Regions from separate parts of the Heliomicrobium undosum genome, predicted to be linked through region 2. Evidence: riboswitches for the same ligand, from Rfam matches in the RefSeq annotation. Region 2 holds a riboswitch; each other region holds the start of a gene.
What was found. Region 2 has a riboswitch for S-adenosylmethionine ahead of GTO91_RS11455 (methionine ABC transporter ATP-binding protein). Riboswitches for the same ligand answer to the same signal wherever they lie in the genome.
Positions count from the first base shown of each region.

Region 1: another riboswitch for S-adenosylmethionine. It lies ahead of GTO91_RS14470 (homocysteine synthase); the one in region 2 lies ahead of GTO91_RS11455 (methionine ABC transporter ATP-binding protein).
Region 3: another riboswitch for S-adenosylmethionine. It lies ahead of GTO91_RS09480 (trans-sulfuration enzyme family protein); the one in region 2 lies ahead of GTO91_RS11455 (methionine ABC transporter ATP-binding protein).

Region 1 covers NZ_WXEY01000021.1:41,923-47,323, forward strand. The annotation lists gene metX (homoserine O-acetyltransferase MetX) at 84-1,259, opposite strand; gene GTO91_RS14470 (homocysteine synthase) at 1,275-2,570, opposite strand; SAM riboswitch class I at 2,676-2,797, opposite strand; gene GTO91_RS14475 (ComEC/Rec2 family competence protein) at 3,074-3,982, shown strand; gene GTO91_RS14480 (VanW family protein) at 4,238-5,401, shown strand, end outside.
Region 2 covers NZ_WXEY01000012.1:9,653-15,053, reverse strand. The annotation lists gene GTO91_RS11465 (MetQ/NlpA family ABC transporter substrate-binding protein) at 1-746, opposite strand, end outside; gene GTO91_RS11460 (methionine ABC transporter permease) at 1,013-1,666, opposite strand; gene GTO91_RS11455 (methionine ABC transporter ATP-binding protein) at 1,659-2,687, opposite strand; SAM riboswitch class I at 2,816-2,923, opposite strand; gene GTO91_RS11450 (NAD-dependent malic enzyme) at 2,990-4,405, opposite strand; gene GTO91_RS11445 (methyl-accepting chemotaxis protein) at 4,621-5,401, opposite strand, start outside.
Region 3 covers NZ_WXEY01000008.1:81,456-86,856, reverse strand. The annotation lists gene GTO91_RS09500 (methyl-accepting chemotaxis protein) at 1-181, shown strand, start outside; gene GTO91_RS09495 (hypothetical protein) at 315-497, shown strand; gene GTO91_RS09490 (undecaprenyl-diphosphate phosphatase) at 591-1,400, opposite strand; gene cysK (cysteine synthase A) at 1,477-2,478, opposite strand; SAM riboswitch class I at 2,703-2,807, shown strand; gene GTO91_RS09480 (trans-sulfuration enzyme family protein) at 2,916-4,049, shown strand; gene cysK (cysteine synthase A) at 4,438-5,367, shown strand.

The DNA of each region.
Region 1 (5,401 bases), on a different contig from region 2:
CCCCTTGGATTGCGCCGGCATAACGCCCTGAATATCTGAATAAGCGAACCGCATTTCATGCCGCCCGTTGAGACCCGCCTCCGCTACACCTGCCTCATATCGGCGATCCCATTGACAAAGGACGCCACAACGGGGCGCATCCGTTCAAACTCGACCAAGAAGGCGTCGTGACCGTGGGGGCTTTTCAGTTCCCAGTAGCCGGCGTCACAGCCGGCTTTTTTCATGATCTCGGCCATCTCGATCATATAGACGGGCGGGTAGATCCAGTCGGAATCAACGCCGATGAAAAGCGTCCGGGCGGCGATGGAGGCGAGTGCCTTCTCGTAGCCGCCGCGGCCGCGGCCTACATCAAGCAAGTCCATGGCCTTGCAGAGGTACATGTAGGTGTTGGCGTCAAAACGTTGGACCAGTTTGTCGCCCTGGTAGTGCAGGTAGCTCTCGATCTCGAAGCGGTTGTCAAAATCAAAGTATGCCTTCGGCTGGTTGTTCGTCATCCGTCGTCCGAACCGGGCGGTGAAGAGTTCGTCGCTGCGGTAGGTGACCATGCCGAGCATCCGGGCGATGGCGAGGCCCTGGGCCGGCCCTTTTCCGGGCGCGTAGTCACCGCCGTTCCAGGCGGGATCGAGCATGATCGTGCGGCGCATGATCTCGTTGAAGGCGATGCCCATGGCCGTCATGCGGCCGGCCGTGGCGATGGGCAGCAGGCCGTCCATCATGTCCGGGTAGGTGACGCCCCATTCGAGGACCTGCATGCCGCCCATGGAACCGCCAGCCACGAGCAACAGCCGTTCGATGCCCAGGTGATCGATGAGCGCCTTCTGCACCCGCACCATGTCGCGGATGGTGTAGACAGGAAAGTCCATCCCATAGGGACGTCCCGTCTCCGGGTTGATGCTGGCCGGCCCCGTCGTTCCCCGGCAGCCGCCGAGGACGTTGGAACAGATGATGAAAAAGCGGTTCGTGTCAAAGGGCTTGCCCGGGCCGATCAGGTCGTCCCACCAGCCCGGCGCCTTTTCGGCCGGGTGGTTCTTGCCGGCGGCGTGATGATCCCCCGTCAATGCGTGGGCGATCAGGATGGCGTTGGAGCGTTCCCGGTTCAGGACGCCATAGGTCTCATAGGCCACCGTGATGGGGCCGAGCCGGCTGCCCGATTCCAGCACAAAGGCGTCGGACCCCTCGGCGAAGGTAAACGTTTGGGGTTGGACGATCCGTTCGCGGCTTCCCATCAACCCCCAGTTGGCAACGGCCCCAGTGCTCATTCGGATCCCGCCTTCTTACGCCCGGCCTTCGGCGGCCCGCAGCGCCTGATCAAGGTCTTCTATCAAATCGTCCGGGTCTTCCAGACCGATGGAGAGGCGCACCAGATCGGGGCTGACGCCGGCGGCGCGCAAAGCCTCCTCGGAGAGTTGGCTGTGGGTCGTCGACGCCGGGTGGATGACGAGGGACTTGGCGTCGCCCACGTTGGCCAGGTGGGAGAAGATCTGCAGGCTGTCGATGAAACGACGCCCCCCTTCGACGCCGCCTTTGATGCCGAAGGTGAGGATGGCGCCGGCGCCCTTGGGCAGGTATTTTTTCGCCAGATCGCAGGAGGCGTGGTCGCTGCACTCGGGGTAGGAAACCCAACTGACCAGCGGGTGGTTCCGCAGGAAGTCGACGATGTGGCGAGTGTTGCTCACATGGCGATCCATCCGCAGGGAGAGGGTCTCCACACCGTGGAGCAACAAGAAGGAGTTGAAAGGGCTGATACAGTTGCCCATATCGCGCAGGAGTTGCAGACGCGCTTTGACGACGAAGGCCGCCGGGCCGATGTCCTTGGCGTAGACGACGCCGTGGTAGCTCGGGTCGGGGTTGATGAACCCGGGGAACTTGTCGTTCTGAGCCCAGTCAAACTTGCCCGAATCGACGATGACACCGCCGATGGAGGTGCCGTGACCGCCGATGAACTTGGTGGCCGAGTAGACGACGATGTCGGCGCCGAAGTCAATGGGCCGGCAGAGGGCGGGCGTGCCGAAGGTGTTGTCAACGATTAGGGGGATGCCGGCTTCATGGGCCACAGCGGCGACAGCCTCGATGTCGAGCACGTCACACTTGGGGTTGCCGATGATCTCGCCGTAGATGGCCTTCGTCTTTTCGTTGATGGCAGCCCGAAAATTGTCGGTGTTCGAGGGATCGACAAAGCGGATCTTGACACCGAGACGAGGCAGCGTATGGGTGAAGAGGTTGTAGGTGCCGCCGTAGAGGCTGGTGGCAGCGACGATCTCGTCACCGGCAGAGCATATGTTCAGGATGGACAGGGTGATGGCCGACTGGCCCGAGGAGAGGGCCAATGCGCCGACGCCGCCATCGAGGGCGGCAAGCCGTTTTTCCAGCACGTCAGTCGTCGGGTTGTCGATGCGGGTGTAGATGTGACCGGGCTCTTTCAGGGCAAAGAGGTTGGCGGCATGCTCCACATCACGAAACACATAGGAAGTGGTCTGATAGATCGGAACCGCCCGGGAAAGGGTGTCCTGGTCGGGCACATGGCCTTCGTGCAGGGCGATCGTGTCAAAGCGCCATTTTTTCTCTGTCATGGCTGTGCTCCCTTCTCGTCTTTCATAACGTTATAACACCCTTCAAGGGGGTACGGGCGGGATGCAAAAACCCCCTGCGCAGACGCAGGGGGTATACTTCTATCCGCCTCATCTGCCAGGACGAGTCCGTCCTGAAGGAATTGGCACCATGTCGCATCAGTTCCCACTGTTTGCGACGGGTTGCCGGGTTTCATCGGGCCCTTTCCCTCCACCTCTCTGGATGAGTGTCTTCAATTTTCGGCCGGCTCCATAATGGGCAAGCGCTTGGAGTTTATTGTACCCGTGACAGCGGTTGCCGTCAATTGAAAAAATGAAAGGTAACAGAAAATTTACTGACTATGTTATCACCCACTACCGGTCGGGCAGCTTGCCTCGACCAAGCTTCTATTTATCTTCCACTCCGATGGAGGGAATGGCTTGTCCCCGTGGAATACATCATCGTTGTCGGATCGACATTAAGATTCCATGAAAAAGAAGGAGGCCTTCTGTTGCGCAATCGCTGGTTGAAACCGCTTTTTCTGTGCCTGCTGGTCCTCGCCTTGGCGCTGACGGGCTGCTCCAAACCGTCGCCTAGCGCAAAAGCTCCCGGCTCGGGAGGATCGCCATCCACAACGACGACACAGGCAGCCTCACCCCAAAGGGCTGCCCAGGACGTATTGCGCGTTCATTTCATTGATGTGGGACAGGCGGATTCCATCCTGCTCCAATCCCCCGGCGGGCGTTTCGTCCTTGTTGACGGCGGCAATGTAGATGACGGCCGGCTGGTTGTCGATTACCTGAAGCGCCAAGGGGTCAAAGAACTGGCCGCCGTCGTGGCCACCCACCCCCATGAGGATCACATCGGGGGACTTGATAAAGTCCTCAAAAGCTACCCTGTCGGCCAGGTGTACATGCCCAAGGCGACGACAACCACGAAAACCTTTGAGTATTTTTTAAACGCCGTAAAGGCGAGCGGCGCCAAACGGGTGGAAGCGAAAGGCGGCGTGAAACTGGATGTGCCCGATATGGACGGCGTCTTCCTCGCGCCGAACGGGACCGGTTATGAAGAGATGAACGATTACAGCGCTGTCCTCAAGGTCAACTACGGCAAGACCTCCTTCCTGCTGACCGGCGACGCCGAGGCAAAATCGGAAGGTGAAATGCTGGCCCAGGGATATGATCTGAAAGCAGATGTGCTGAAGGTGGGGCACCACGGCAGCACCAGTTCCACCACAAGCCCCTTCCTGAAGGCGGTATCGCCGAAATACGCCTTCATTCCGGTGGGCGACGGCAACGACTACGGCCATCCCCACAAAAAAACCCTCGACAAACTGGCCAAAGCCAGCGTGGAGGTCTTCCGGGCAGATAAAAACGGCACTGTTGTGGTCACCAGTGACGGGAACAAGGTCAACTTCGAACTGGAAAAACGGTAAAAACAAAAGCATTCGCTCATAACGCTAATCGCGTTAATAAGGATGAGCATCATCATCTGTCCGCTTCACGCGGACAAGGAGACTTATGAGTCGGGATAAAGGCCCGGCTCTTTTTTTGTTTTCGCCCTTCTATTCTTTTGGGAACTAGCCCTTCTATTTTCAGTTTAATTTGAATAAATAGGTATAGTAGGATATTTTTTCCATTTTTTCTTTTTGGTCTTCTTCGGTTGACCCATTATTGGCGGAGGTGGTTCTTTGAAACGTTCGGTCCGATCCTGCCTGTTGGTCTTCGCCCTCGTTCAGGTCTTCGCCTGCAGTGAGGCGGAAGCGCTGCCATTGCGCAAAGCGCCCGCGTCGATGCCGCCGCCGGCGGCGCTGGCAGCGGTTTTGCCTGGCGCGACGACTACGTCTACGCCTTCCGTCTTGACACCGTCTAACCCGACTTCGACTGCGACAACCCCTCCGGGGAAAACCCCGTTGACCGCTGCCTCCTCGGGCGCGGGATTGACAACGCCATCTACATCAACACCGTCCAGGGTCATTCCGTCCACACCTACGGCGCCGAGCACAGTTGATCCGGTTGCTCCCGCTGTCCCCACTAGCCCTGCTACCTCAGTTGACCCGGTCCCGGCTAATTCGGCCGACCCAGCTATCCCAGCTAAACCGGCCAACCCAGCTAATCCCGCTACCCCAGATAACCCCAATACCCCGGGGACGACCGACACCACCCCTGTCGCTCCTGTTTTATCGGGTGGAACCATCACCCTGTATATCGGAGAAGAGACGTTCGCCTTCCTCCCCAATAAAGAAATCGCCGCCGTAGATGTCAACAACTGGACCTACATACCCTCCAAGGATCCCAAAGAGGCCCGCGTTGCCGCCGTTCGCTTTGCCGATTCGCTCCCCAGTCACATCCGGCTCCGCGAGGGCGCCGTCAACATGATCACCGATGCCCTGACCGCAGCAACGGACACCGAAGTAGCCGTCCCCTCCTGGCGCCTCGCCTCCGATGTCCTGCTTTCCATGGCCCATGTCAGCGTAGCCGGCGGGCAAAACGCCTCCGTGGCCCTTGACCACATCGACGGGCTGGTGCTGCAACCCCGTGAAGTCTTTTCTTTCAATAAGGCCGTGGGCCCCCGTGAGGCTCACAACGGCTTCGGACCCGGTAAGGTCCTCGTCGGCACTCGATACATCACCGAAATGGGCGGCGGCGTCTGTTTCTCTTCTACCATCGTCCACCAGGCTGTCGTCCATGCCGATGAACAAAGCGGCCTGAAAGTCATCGAACGCCACCGGCACACCCGCCAGGCGCCTTACGTGGAACCGGGCGGCGACGCCACCGTCTATTACGGTGCCATGGACTACAAGTTCCGCAACGGCGACTATATGATCGCCATTGAAAAACAGAAGACAGACGAC
Region 2 (5,401 bases):
ACGATGTTCACATAGGGCGAGTCCTTGCCTTCCATCGTCAGGGCGTCTTTGAGGGGGTTGAGGCCGGCGCCGAGGGCGAAGTTGGTGTTGATAACAGCGATGTCGGCGTCATCGAGGATTTTGGGCAGCATGGCCGCTTCCAGTTCGGTGATCACGAGGCCTTTCGAGTTCTCTTTGATGTCTTTGGTGGTCGCCTTCACGCCGGCGTTGGGGTCAAGTTTGATGAGGCCGGCTGACTGGAGGAGCAACAAGGCGCGGCCGCCGTTGGTCGGATCGTTCGGGATGGCGACTCTGGCCTTTTCCTTCAGGTCGGCGAGGGACTTTACTTTGTGAGAGTAGACGCCCATGGGCTCCACATGGACGCCGGCCACGGTCTTCAGATCCAGCTTATGTTCGTCGGCGAAGGTGTCCAGATAGGGCTTATGCTGAAAGAAGTTGGCGTCAAGTTCACCGTCAGCTAGGGCCAGGTTGGGCTGCACATAGTCGTTAAACTCGACGATCTTCAGTTCAATGCCGTCCTTGGCCAGGAGATCCTTAGCGATCTTCGCGATCTCGGCATGGGGCACCGGGGAGACGCCAAAGCGGATCGTCTTCGATTGGGCTGCCGTTTGGCCGTTATTGCCGCCGGCGGCTTTGCCGGTCGTATCCTTGGCGCCGCAGCCGGCTGCGCCGAGGGCGGCTACGGATAGCACCAGGAGGCCGCCAATGAGGCGGGTGACTTTTTTCTGCAACAGTTGGTTGAACATAATTGTGATTCTCCTTGTCTGTTTTTTGCTGTGGTGTTGGTGAGTTTCTCTGTGTCTGTATTTCCTGCAACCTGTGTTTCCGGGGCATCTAAGCGCCCGATACTTTTCTGCGTTTAAGGTCTTTTCTGCGTTACAGTTTTCTAAGGTGTTCTTCTTGCACATTAGCTGTGTTCTCTGTGTTCCTCTGCTTCCTTAAGGTGCTTTTCCTGGAGCCTTCGCTCGCCCCTTTCTCGCCGCAGAAAGGCGAACGCTATTTTGTCAGCTTTTCACACCAGCCCGCGGCGCTTGCGGATCCGCCCGGTGAGCCAGTCGCCGAGGCTCTGGAAGACCTGCACCATGGCCACCAGTACCACGACCGTCACCCAGGTCACATCGCTGTTGTTGCGCATGTAGCCTTCTCGGATCGCCAGATCGCCCAAACCACCTCCTCCCACAGCGCCGGCCATGGCCGAGTAGCCGATCAAGGTCACAAAGGTGATGATGATCCCCAGCAGCAGGCCGGGCAACGCTTCCGGCAGGAGCACCTTGCTGATGATCTGTCCTGGTGTCGCCCCCATGGCCCTAGCCGCCTCGATGATGCCCTTGTCGACCTCTTTGAGGGAGGCCTCGATGATGCGGGCCACGAAGGGGATGGCGGCGACGGTGAGGGGGACGATGGCGGCCTGGGTGCCGATGCGGCTGCCCACGAGCAGCTTGGTCAGGGGCAGGATGGCCACCAGCAGGATGATAAAGGGGATGGAGCGGAAGATGTTGACGGCGATGGCGAGGAAGCTGTTGACGAGCCGGTTGGGCAGGACGCCGGCTTTCTCCGTCACGACCAGGAGGATGCCCAAGGGGATGCCGAGGAGCGTCGAAAGGCCGGTCGCCGCGATAACCATGTAAAAGGTCTCCCATGTGGCCTGCAAGTACGTCTCATTCACGGTCGATCACCTCCACCTTCACATCGCGGGAGCGGATATAGGCGAGCGCCTCGTCGACCTTGACCGCTTCGCCAGTCAACTCCAACAGCAGCGTGCCGAAGGGTGTCTCGCGGACGGTGTCGATGTTCCCGAAGAGGATGTTGGCGTCGACGCTAAAACGGCGGATGACTGAAGCGAGAAGGGGCTCTTCTGTCGCGCCCCCTGCAAAGGTGATCCGAATGAGGCGACCGCCGTTGCTGCGCTGAAAAGTACCTGCCGCGAGGAGGTGGCGGAGCTTCTCCCCCTCGAGGGCGCCCCGGACGAATTCCTTGACGACGGGCGAACGGGGATTGGTAAAGACCTCGCGCACTGGTCCAGCCTCGATGATCCTGCCGCCTTCGATGAAGGCCACCTCGTCGCAGATCTCCTGGATGACCTGCATCTCATGGGTGATCAGGACGACGGTCAGGTTGAAGCGCCGGTTGATGTCGGCGATGAGTCGCAGGATGGACTGGGTCGTCTGGGGATCGAGGGCGGAGGTGGCTTCGTCACAGAGCAGGATCTTCGGGTGGTTGGCCAGCGCCCTGGCGATACCGACGCGTTGCTTCTGGCCGCCGCTCAGGTGGGCCACATAGGTGTCTTCCTTGTCTTCCAGCCCGACGAGGGGCAGCAGTTCCTTCACCCGCGCCCGGATCTGCGCTTTGTCCATACCGGCGATCTCCAGGGGGAAGGCGATGTTCTCGCCGACGGTGCGGGAGGTGAGCAGGTTGAAGTGCTGAAAGATCATGCCGATCTGCTGGCGAAGCGCGCGCAAGCGGCTATCGTCAAATCGGGCGATGTCCTCGCCGTCGATGACGACGCTGCCCTCGCTGGGCCGCTCCAGCATGTTGATCGTGCGGATGAGGGTGCTCTTGCCGGCGCCGCTCGGCCCGATGATGCCGTAGATTTTTCCCTCAGGGATGGTAAGGTTGATCCCGTCGAGGGCGGTGAAGAGCCCCCCGGCGGCGGGGAAGACTTTTTTCAGGTTGCGGATTTCGATCATGGTGTCTCCTCGTTTCGGTGAAGTGTAAAAACTCGCTGACATGAAAAACGCTGGTGACGCGAAAAAATGATGGTACAAAACAAAAAACCTCTTCGACAAGAAGAGGTTTTTGCGCACGCTTATTCCCCTCCTTATCTCCCGGGATGCGTCGCATCCCGCAGGAATTGGCACCGTGTTATACATAACCGGTTGCCGGGCGTCATCGGGCCAGTCCCTCAGCCATCTCTTGATAAGAAGTCCGTATTTCGTTGTCACGCACTTGAGTATAACAAGCACAAGCTTCGCTTGTCAATCGGTTTTTTCTACTCCTCCCCCGGTCCATGGGGAGTCGGCCTTGCCACGCCGGTGCGCCGCGCCACCTCGACGACGGCCCGGGCGACGACCGAGGCCACCTCTTCATGGAAGATGGAGGGGATGATGTGTTCGGCTGACAACTCCTCCTCGGGAACGAGGCCGGCCAAGGCGTAGGCGGCGGCTAAGGACATCTCGTCGCTAATCGTCCTGGCGTGGCAGTCGAGGGCGCCCCGAAAGATGCCGGGGAAGGCCAGGGCGTTGTTGATCTGGTTGGGGTAGTCGGATCGGCCGGTGGCGATGACGCCGGCGATGTCATGGACCGTCTCGGGCTCGATCTCCGGTTCGGGATTGGCCAGGGCGAAGATGACAGGCCGGGCGGCCATGGTCTCCACATCGGCCCGGTCTAAGACACCGGGACCGGAGACACCGATAAACACGTCGGCGCCGGCGACAACCTTTTTCAGGGGTCCCTTGACACAGCCTGCGTTGGTGTGTTCGGCGATCCATCGTTTGGACGGCTGCGACGGCCCTTCATCCCGGGAGATCGCCCCTTTGCGGTCGCAGACGATGAGGTCTGTGGCGCCGGCCTTCAGCAGCATGGCGGTGATGGCCATACCGGCTGCGCCGGCGCCGGCGATGACGATCCGCGCCTGCGCCAGTTCCTTGCCTACCACCTTCAGTGCGTTCAGGAGCCCTGCCAGGGTGACGATGGCCGTCCCGTGCTGGTCGTCGTGAAAGACGGGGATGTCAAGGATTTCGGACAGCCGCTGCTCGATCTCGAAGCACTTCGGCGCAGCGATGTCTTCCAAATTGATGCCGCCAAAGGCCGGGGCGATGGCCCGGACGGCGTCGATGATCGCCTGCGGCTCATGGACGTCCAGGCAGATGGGCACGGCATTGATGCCGGCAAAGCGCTTAAAGAGGACCGCCTTGCCCTCCATGACCGGCAAAGCGGCCGCCGGACCGAGGTCGCCCAGGCCGAGGACGGCGGATCCGTCGGTGACGATAGCGATGGCGTTACCCTTCATCGTGAGAGGAAAGGCCATGTCCGGCTCCCGAGCGATCAACTCGGAGATAGCGCCGACGCCGGGAGTGTAGATCAGGGAGAGGTCTTCCCGGTTGGCGACGGGACAGCGGGAACGTACCTCGATTTTGCCGCCCACGTGGCGGAGAAAGACACGGTCGGCCACGCGGATGACCTGCACACCCGGCGTCTCCCGCAGTTCCGCCAGCAGACGCTCAAAGGCGCGGCTGTCGTGGAGGCGGACCATCAGTTCCCGTATCACGTGGGTGGTCGAGGCCGACACCAGGTCGATCGATCCCGGGTGCCCCTCATGGGCGGCGATAATCGAAAGCACCTGGGCCAACATCCCCGGCTGGTTTTCCAGTTTGAGACGCAGCAACACGTTCACCGCAATCGACATGACAACACTCCCTATCTTGGCGCCGCGTGAGCGGGCGCGAGTATGTAGAGTAGACCCTCGTTTCTGTCATCCCTTCACAGGAAGTATTGCACATTTTCCCCTTCAATCCCTTCACAAAGTCCAGAAAAAAAGAAAAAAGGGACTTATTACAATCCCTTTTTATCAAAAATTTAATATGGATGAATGGAGGTGGTGTCTAGCCTGAGAAGGGCGCTCTAGGGGTCCATGCGAAACTGTTTGGCTTTTTCTTGGAGCGATTGAGCGGACTGGCTGAGCTGGCCGCTGCGTTCGGCCATCTCCTCGGCCACAGCCGCCTGCTCCTGCGTAGAGGCGGCCAGTTGTTGCGAAAGGGCCGAAAACTCGCCGGCCACCCCTTCGATCACCCCGGCCGACGCGTTCATCGCTTTCACGGAGGCAGAGATCATATCGACGGCTTCCTGCATCTGACGAACACTGCCTTCAGTGCGCATGGCCGACCCGATGACCTGCTCCAACGCTGCGGCCCCTTGCCGGATCAGGCCCACCTGCTCGCCGATCGATGTCACGTTGGCGTTCATCATATCGACCATGCCCGAGATCTCCTGCTGCATGTTGCTGACAAGGCTCGTGATCTGCGTCGCTGCCCGGGCTGATTCCTCGGCCAGCTTGCGCACTTCATCGGCGACGATGTGAAAGCCACGCCCATGCTCGCCGGCTCTCGCCGCTTCAATGGCAGCGTTCAAGGCGAGCAGATTCGTCTGCTCGGCGATGCCGGTGATGGAGGTGGTGATCACCCCGATCTCCTCGGATAGCCCGTTGAGCCGGCGAATCGCCGCCGTGCTGGCGTCGACGGACTGACTGACGCCCTGGAGGTGCTGGGACGCTTTTTCGATGGTGTCGTGACACTGGGTTGCCGCCGCCGTCGATTGTCGGGCGTCCTGGGCCAAGGCGTTTGAAGCCGCTTCCCCCTCATGAACATGCAATTCGCTGGCTTGCACATGGTCGCGAAAACGGGCG
Region 3 (5,401 bases), on a different contig from region 2:
AGACCCCGACTTTGTCTCCCTCGACGGTCCCCACGCCCGTGTCCATGAATTTGCCATGAAAGCGGCTGACGCTTTCCGCGCCGGTCAACACGATGTGGCCCAGCAGATGCTCGCTGAGTTGGAGAAAAGCTCTGAGGAGGTTCTCGGCCGGTTGAACCGGTTGATCAGTAAAGCGAAGTGATCCCGTTATGAAACCGGGCCGCGCTGCCCGAAGAAGATCCTTGTTATCTATTCTCTAAGCAAACCATCCTGATGGTGATAGGAAGCTCGCGGAAGGTGATACTAACCCCTGAAGACAAAGGAGGTTGGAGGCCATGCCGCTTCATCCAAAGTCACTAGCCGGGAATACCGGGCAAACCCCTGCAAAGGGTGACGAAAAAAGAGGGTTGCAAAACTCCCAGGGGGACCCTGAGGCTGTTGATGAGATTCAAGAGATTGACGGCATCAGCGGGCTCCAGGAGATCGACACGATACCCGAGATTTCAAAGGATTACTAGCGAAGGGCAACAAAAAAAGGGCTGGTCGCTGAGGCAGCGGCCACGCCCTTTTTCCGTTTTCACACCCTATGTAACAGTGAAGCAGCCTCGGTTTTACAGGATCACCAAAACGCTGTAGAGCAACGCCACGAGGAAGCGGTAGTAGGCGAACGGCGCCAAACCGATCCGCTGCAGCAGCTTTAAGAACCAGACGATGGCCGCCCAGGCGACGACGAAGGAAACGACGAAGCCGAGGGCAAAAAAGGGCAGGTCGGACGCATCGAGGAACTGGTAAGACTTCAACATGTCATAGCCCGTGGCGACGGTCATCATCGGCACGGCGACGATGAAGGAAAACTCGGCGGCTACGGCCGAGGTCATGCCAGCCAGCATGCCGCCGGAAATGGTGGCGCCGGACCGGGAAAAACCGGGCCAGAGGGAGAGGCACTGAGCAAGTCCGACGAAGAGCGCCTGGCGGTAGTTGATCCGTTCGAGATCGTCAACCGGGCGACGGGGACCACGCCACCAGGTAGCCGCCAGCATCAAAAGGCCGCCCAGGACGAGACCGATGACGACGGATTGATCGGAGAAAAGCCCCTTGATCGATTTGTGAAAGAAGAAACCGAGGATGCAAGCCGGCGCCATGGCGATGGCCACATGCCAGATGGTAAAGCCCCGGTCATCGAAACGGATGCCGTCAGCAAAGAGGTTTAAGATCAGGTTTAAGAAACGGTCCCGGTAGAGGACGAGGACCGCCAGGATGGCGCCCAACTGGATGAAGACCTCGAAGGTGGCCGCTTTATCCCCCTCAAAGCCAAGGAGGCTGCCGACGAGGATCATGTGCCCTGTTGAAGACACGGGAATGAACTCTGTGAGGCCTTCCACGATTCCGAGAATGACGGCGACGATATACAGGTTTTCCATGGCAACTCCCCCAACCCTAACATTCCTCTCCTACAATAGGGGAGCCATGGCCTAAAGTCAACGGGAAAGGGCGATTTTACCCTTCAGAAAACAGGCTTGTGCTCAGATAGCGTTCCCCCGTATCGGGCAGGAGGACGACGATGCGCTTGCCCCGGTTTTCCGGTCGCTTGGCCGCCTCGATGGCGGCGAAGGCGGCGGCGCCGGCGGAGATGCCCACGAGCAGCCCCTCCTCCCGGGCCAGGCGGCGGCTGGTTGCGAGGGCGTCGGCGTCAGCGACAGGGAGGATTTCATCGATGAGACCGCTGTCATAGACATCCGGGATGAAGCCGGCGCCGATGCCCTGGATCCCGTGGGGGCCCGGTTTGCCGCCGGAAAGGACGGGAGACCCCGCCGGCTCGACAGCGATGACCTGGAGGTTGGGGTTTCGCTGTTTCAGTGTTTTGGCCGTTCCCGTGATGGTGCCGCCGGTGCCGACGCCGGCGACGAAGATGTCCACCCTGCCGTCTGTGTCTCGCCAGATCTCCTCGCCGGTGGTCACCTGGTGGATGGCGGGATTGGCGGGGTTGGCGAACTGCTGGGGCATGATCGCGCCAGGGGTCTCCTTCACGATCTGCTCCGCCTTTTGCACAGCGCCGCGCATCCCCTCGGCGCCGGGGGTGAGCACCAATTCGGCGCCAAAGGCCTTTAGAAGATTGCGGCGCTCGACGCTCATCGTCTCCGGCATGGTCAGGATCAGCCGGTAGCCGCGGACGGCGGCCACCATGGCCAGGGCAACGCCGGTGTTGCCGCTTGTCGGTTCGACGATGACAGCACCAGGTCGCAACAAGCCCCGTTCTTCGGCGTCCTTGATCATGTTGAGGCCGATGCGATCCTTCACGCTGCCGCCGGGGTTGAAGTACTCCAACTTGGCGATGATCTCCGTCACAGCGCCGCTGTCAGCGACGGATTTCCCGTCACCGCCGTTAGCGCCGCCGCGCGCAACAGCATCGCCGGCAGTTGCCGATCCAAGAATCCGGCGCAGTCGAACCATCGGCGTATTTCCAATCAATGCGGTCACATCCTGGGCAATCCGTTCCATAGAAAACACACTCCTTACTGCAAAAAACCGACTATCTAAGTCGGAATATCTTATTTTTTTACTAGACTCCATGATAGAAGGGGTGGGGAATCCTGTCAAGGAAAGGGAGGTTTTTCGCAAAGAAAAGTATTTGTCTAATCAGCGAAAAAAACTCTTGACGTCTGACTGTGATTCCCGGTAATGTATAGTCAATCCGGTTGACGCCGGAAAAATCGAATAAGACGCTCTTATCAAGAGTTGGTGGAGGGACTGGCCCGATGAAGCCCGGCAACCAGCAGGCATGCCTGCATGGTGCCAATTCCTGCAGGGGAAACCCTGAAAGATAAGACTTGCCCTGTCTTTATGACGGTCTTCTCTTTCAGAGAAGACCGTTTTTGTTTGGGCAGATAAATAGCGCACAGATGAAGAATCAATCACGAAAAGGAGAGGTTTCGCATATGCGCATCGATTCACTGTTGGCCCAGGGGGGCAACGGCAAAGACGCAGGCACAGGCGCCGTTAGTTTCCCCATCTACCAGTCGGCCACCTTCCGTCATCCGGCTTTGGGCGAAAGCACCGGCTTTGATTACAGCCGCTCGGGGAACCCCACCCGTCAGGTTCTCGAAGAGCTGATCGCCAAACTGGAGGGCGGGCGACGCGGACTGGCCTTTGCATCTGGCCTGGCGGCGATCACCGCCGTTATGTCACTCTTTAGATCCGGAGATCATTTCATTCTCTGTGAAGACCTCTACGGGGGGACCTACCGGCTCCTAGACCAGGTTTTTCGTCCCTGGGGGTTTACGGCGAACTATGTGGATACGAGTGATCCGGAACAGGTGAGCAAAGCGATTACGGCCCGGACGAAGGCGATATTGGTTGAAACCCCCACCAACCCGACGATGAAAGTCACCGATCTCCGGCAAATCCGGCGGATTTGCGACGAACACGAATTATTGTTGATCGTCGACAACACCTTTATGAGCCCCTACTTGCAGCGGCCCATCGAGTTTGGCGCCGATATCGTCGTTCACAGTGGCACGAAGTATCTGGGTGGACATAACGATGTGGTGGCCGGTCTGGCCGTAGCCGCCACAGAAGAACTTGGTGAAAAGCTGGCTTTCTATCAAAACGCCACCGGCGCCATCCTCGGCCCTTTTGATTCATGGCTGCTTGTGCGCGGCATGAAGACCTTGGGAATACGACTGGACCGGGCGCAGGAAAACGCGAGCGCCATCGCCCGCTGGATGTCATCCCATCCCGCTGTGGAACAGGTGTATTATATCGGCCTCGATAATCACCCAGGCAGAGAGGTTCATTTTCAGCAGGCCGGCGGGCCTGGGGCGATGATATCCTTTACCCTTCGCGATGCCGGAAAAGTCCCGGAGACGCTGTCGCGGATCAAAATGATCTCTTTTGCCGAAAGCCTGGGCGGCGTTGAATCGCTGCTCACCTTCCCGGCACGCCAGACCCACGGCGATATCCCCGAGGATATCCGCCGGCGCTGCGGCGTTAACGACCGCCTGTTGCGGTTGTCCGTCGGGATTGAAAATGTCCACGATTTAATCAATGATCTGGAGCAGGCCTTGGCCTGAAAAATTCTCATCTGCGTACGAAAATGGTGATTGACAGATAACCCGACAGCCTTTAATATCATAAATGTAAATCGAAAAACTCGGAATTAACCAACGCTGACCGGATAGACCGGAGGCCGAGGCGCTTCGATCCAAGACAGGGATCGAAACCCTTGGCCTCTTTTTGTCTAGATAAGGGGGAGTGGCATGGACTGTATCAACGATTTCCCCGTCCGCTGCAGCCAAGCAGTTCATGACGACCGGGGCAACGGATGTAGGGACTTTCAAAAAACCTACGGATATATAGGTGTATCCTTCACAGGTGTTTTGCTAAGCGGTGCGAGGTCGCGCCGATATACCACTAGCGATGTGTATGAACGACACGGAAAAATGAAGGAGGATGTTTTCCATGGCCAAAATTGCCAACAATATCACTGACCTGATCGGCAAAACGCCGCTTGTTCGGCTGAACCGCGTGACCGAAGGGCTGGAAGCGGACGTGGTCGCCAAGCTGGAGTACTTCAATCCCGGCGGCAGCGTGAAAGACCGTATCGGCTACGCGATGATCAAAGACGCCGAAGAAAAAGGGTTGCTCCATAAAGACTCCGTGATCATCGAGCCGACCAGCGGCAACACCGGCATTGCCCTCGCCTTTGTGGCGGCTGCCCTCGGCTATCGGGTCATTCTGACTATGCCGGAGACCTTCAGCATTGAGCGCCGGAACCTGCTAAAAGCCTACGGCGCTGAACTGGTGCTGACCCCTGGAACGGAAGGGATGAAAGGCGCTGTGCGCCGGGCAGAGGAACTGGCTGCCCAGATCCCCAACGCCTTCATTCCCCAGCAGTTCATCAACCCCGCCAACCCGAAAATCCACCGGGCAACGACCGCCGAGGAGATCTGGGCCGATACGGACGGCAAGGTGGATATCCTTGTCGGGGGCGTCGGCACCGGCGGCACCATCACTGGCGTGGGAGAAACGCTGAAGGCGCGTAAACCCGGGCTCCAGGTCATCGCCGTCGAGCCCTTTGATTCGCCCGTGCTGTCCGGCGGTCAACCGGGACCCCACAAGATTCAAGGCATCGGACCCGGCTTCGTTCCCCCGGTCTTGGATCTGGAGGTTGCCGACGAGATTTACAAGGTCCGCAATGAAGAGGCCTTTGAAACGAGCCGGCGCATCGCCCGTGAGGAGGGCTTCCTCGTGGGGATCTCTTCGGGCGCGGCGGCCTACGCGGCCCTGCAGATCGCCAAACGGCCGGAAAATGCCGGCAAGCTGATCGTCGTTGTTTTGCCCGACACGGGGGAGCGTTATCTGAGCACCCCCCTCTTCCAGGAATCGTAATCACCGAAGGTAAGACACTTCCGACTAGCAAAGA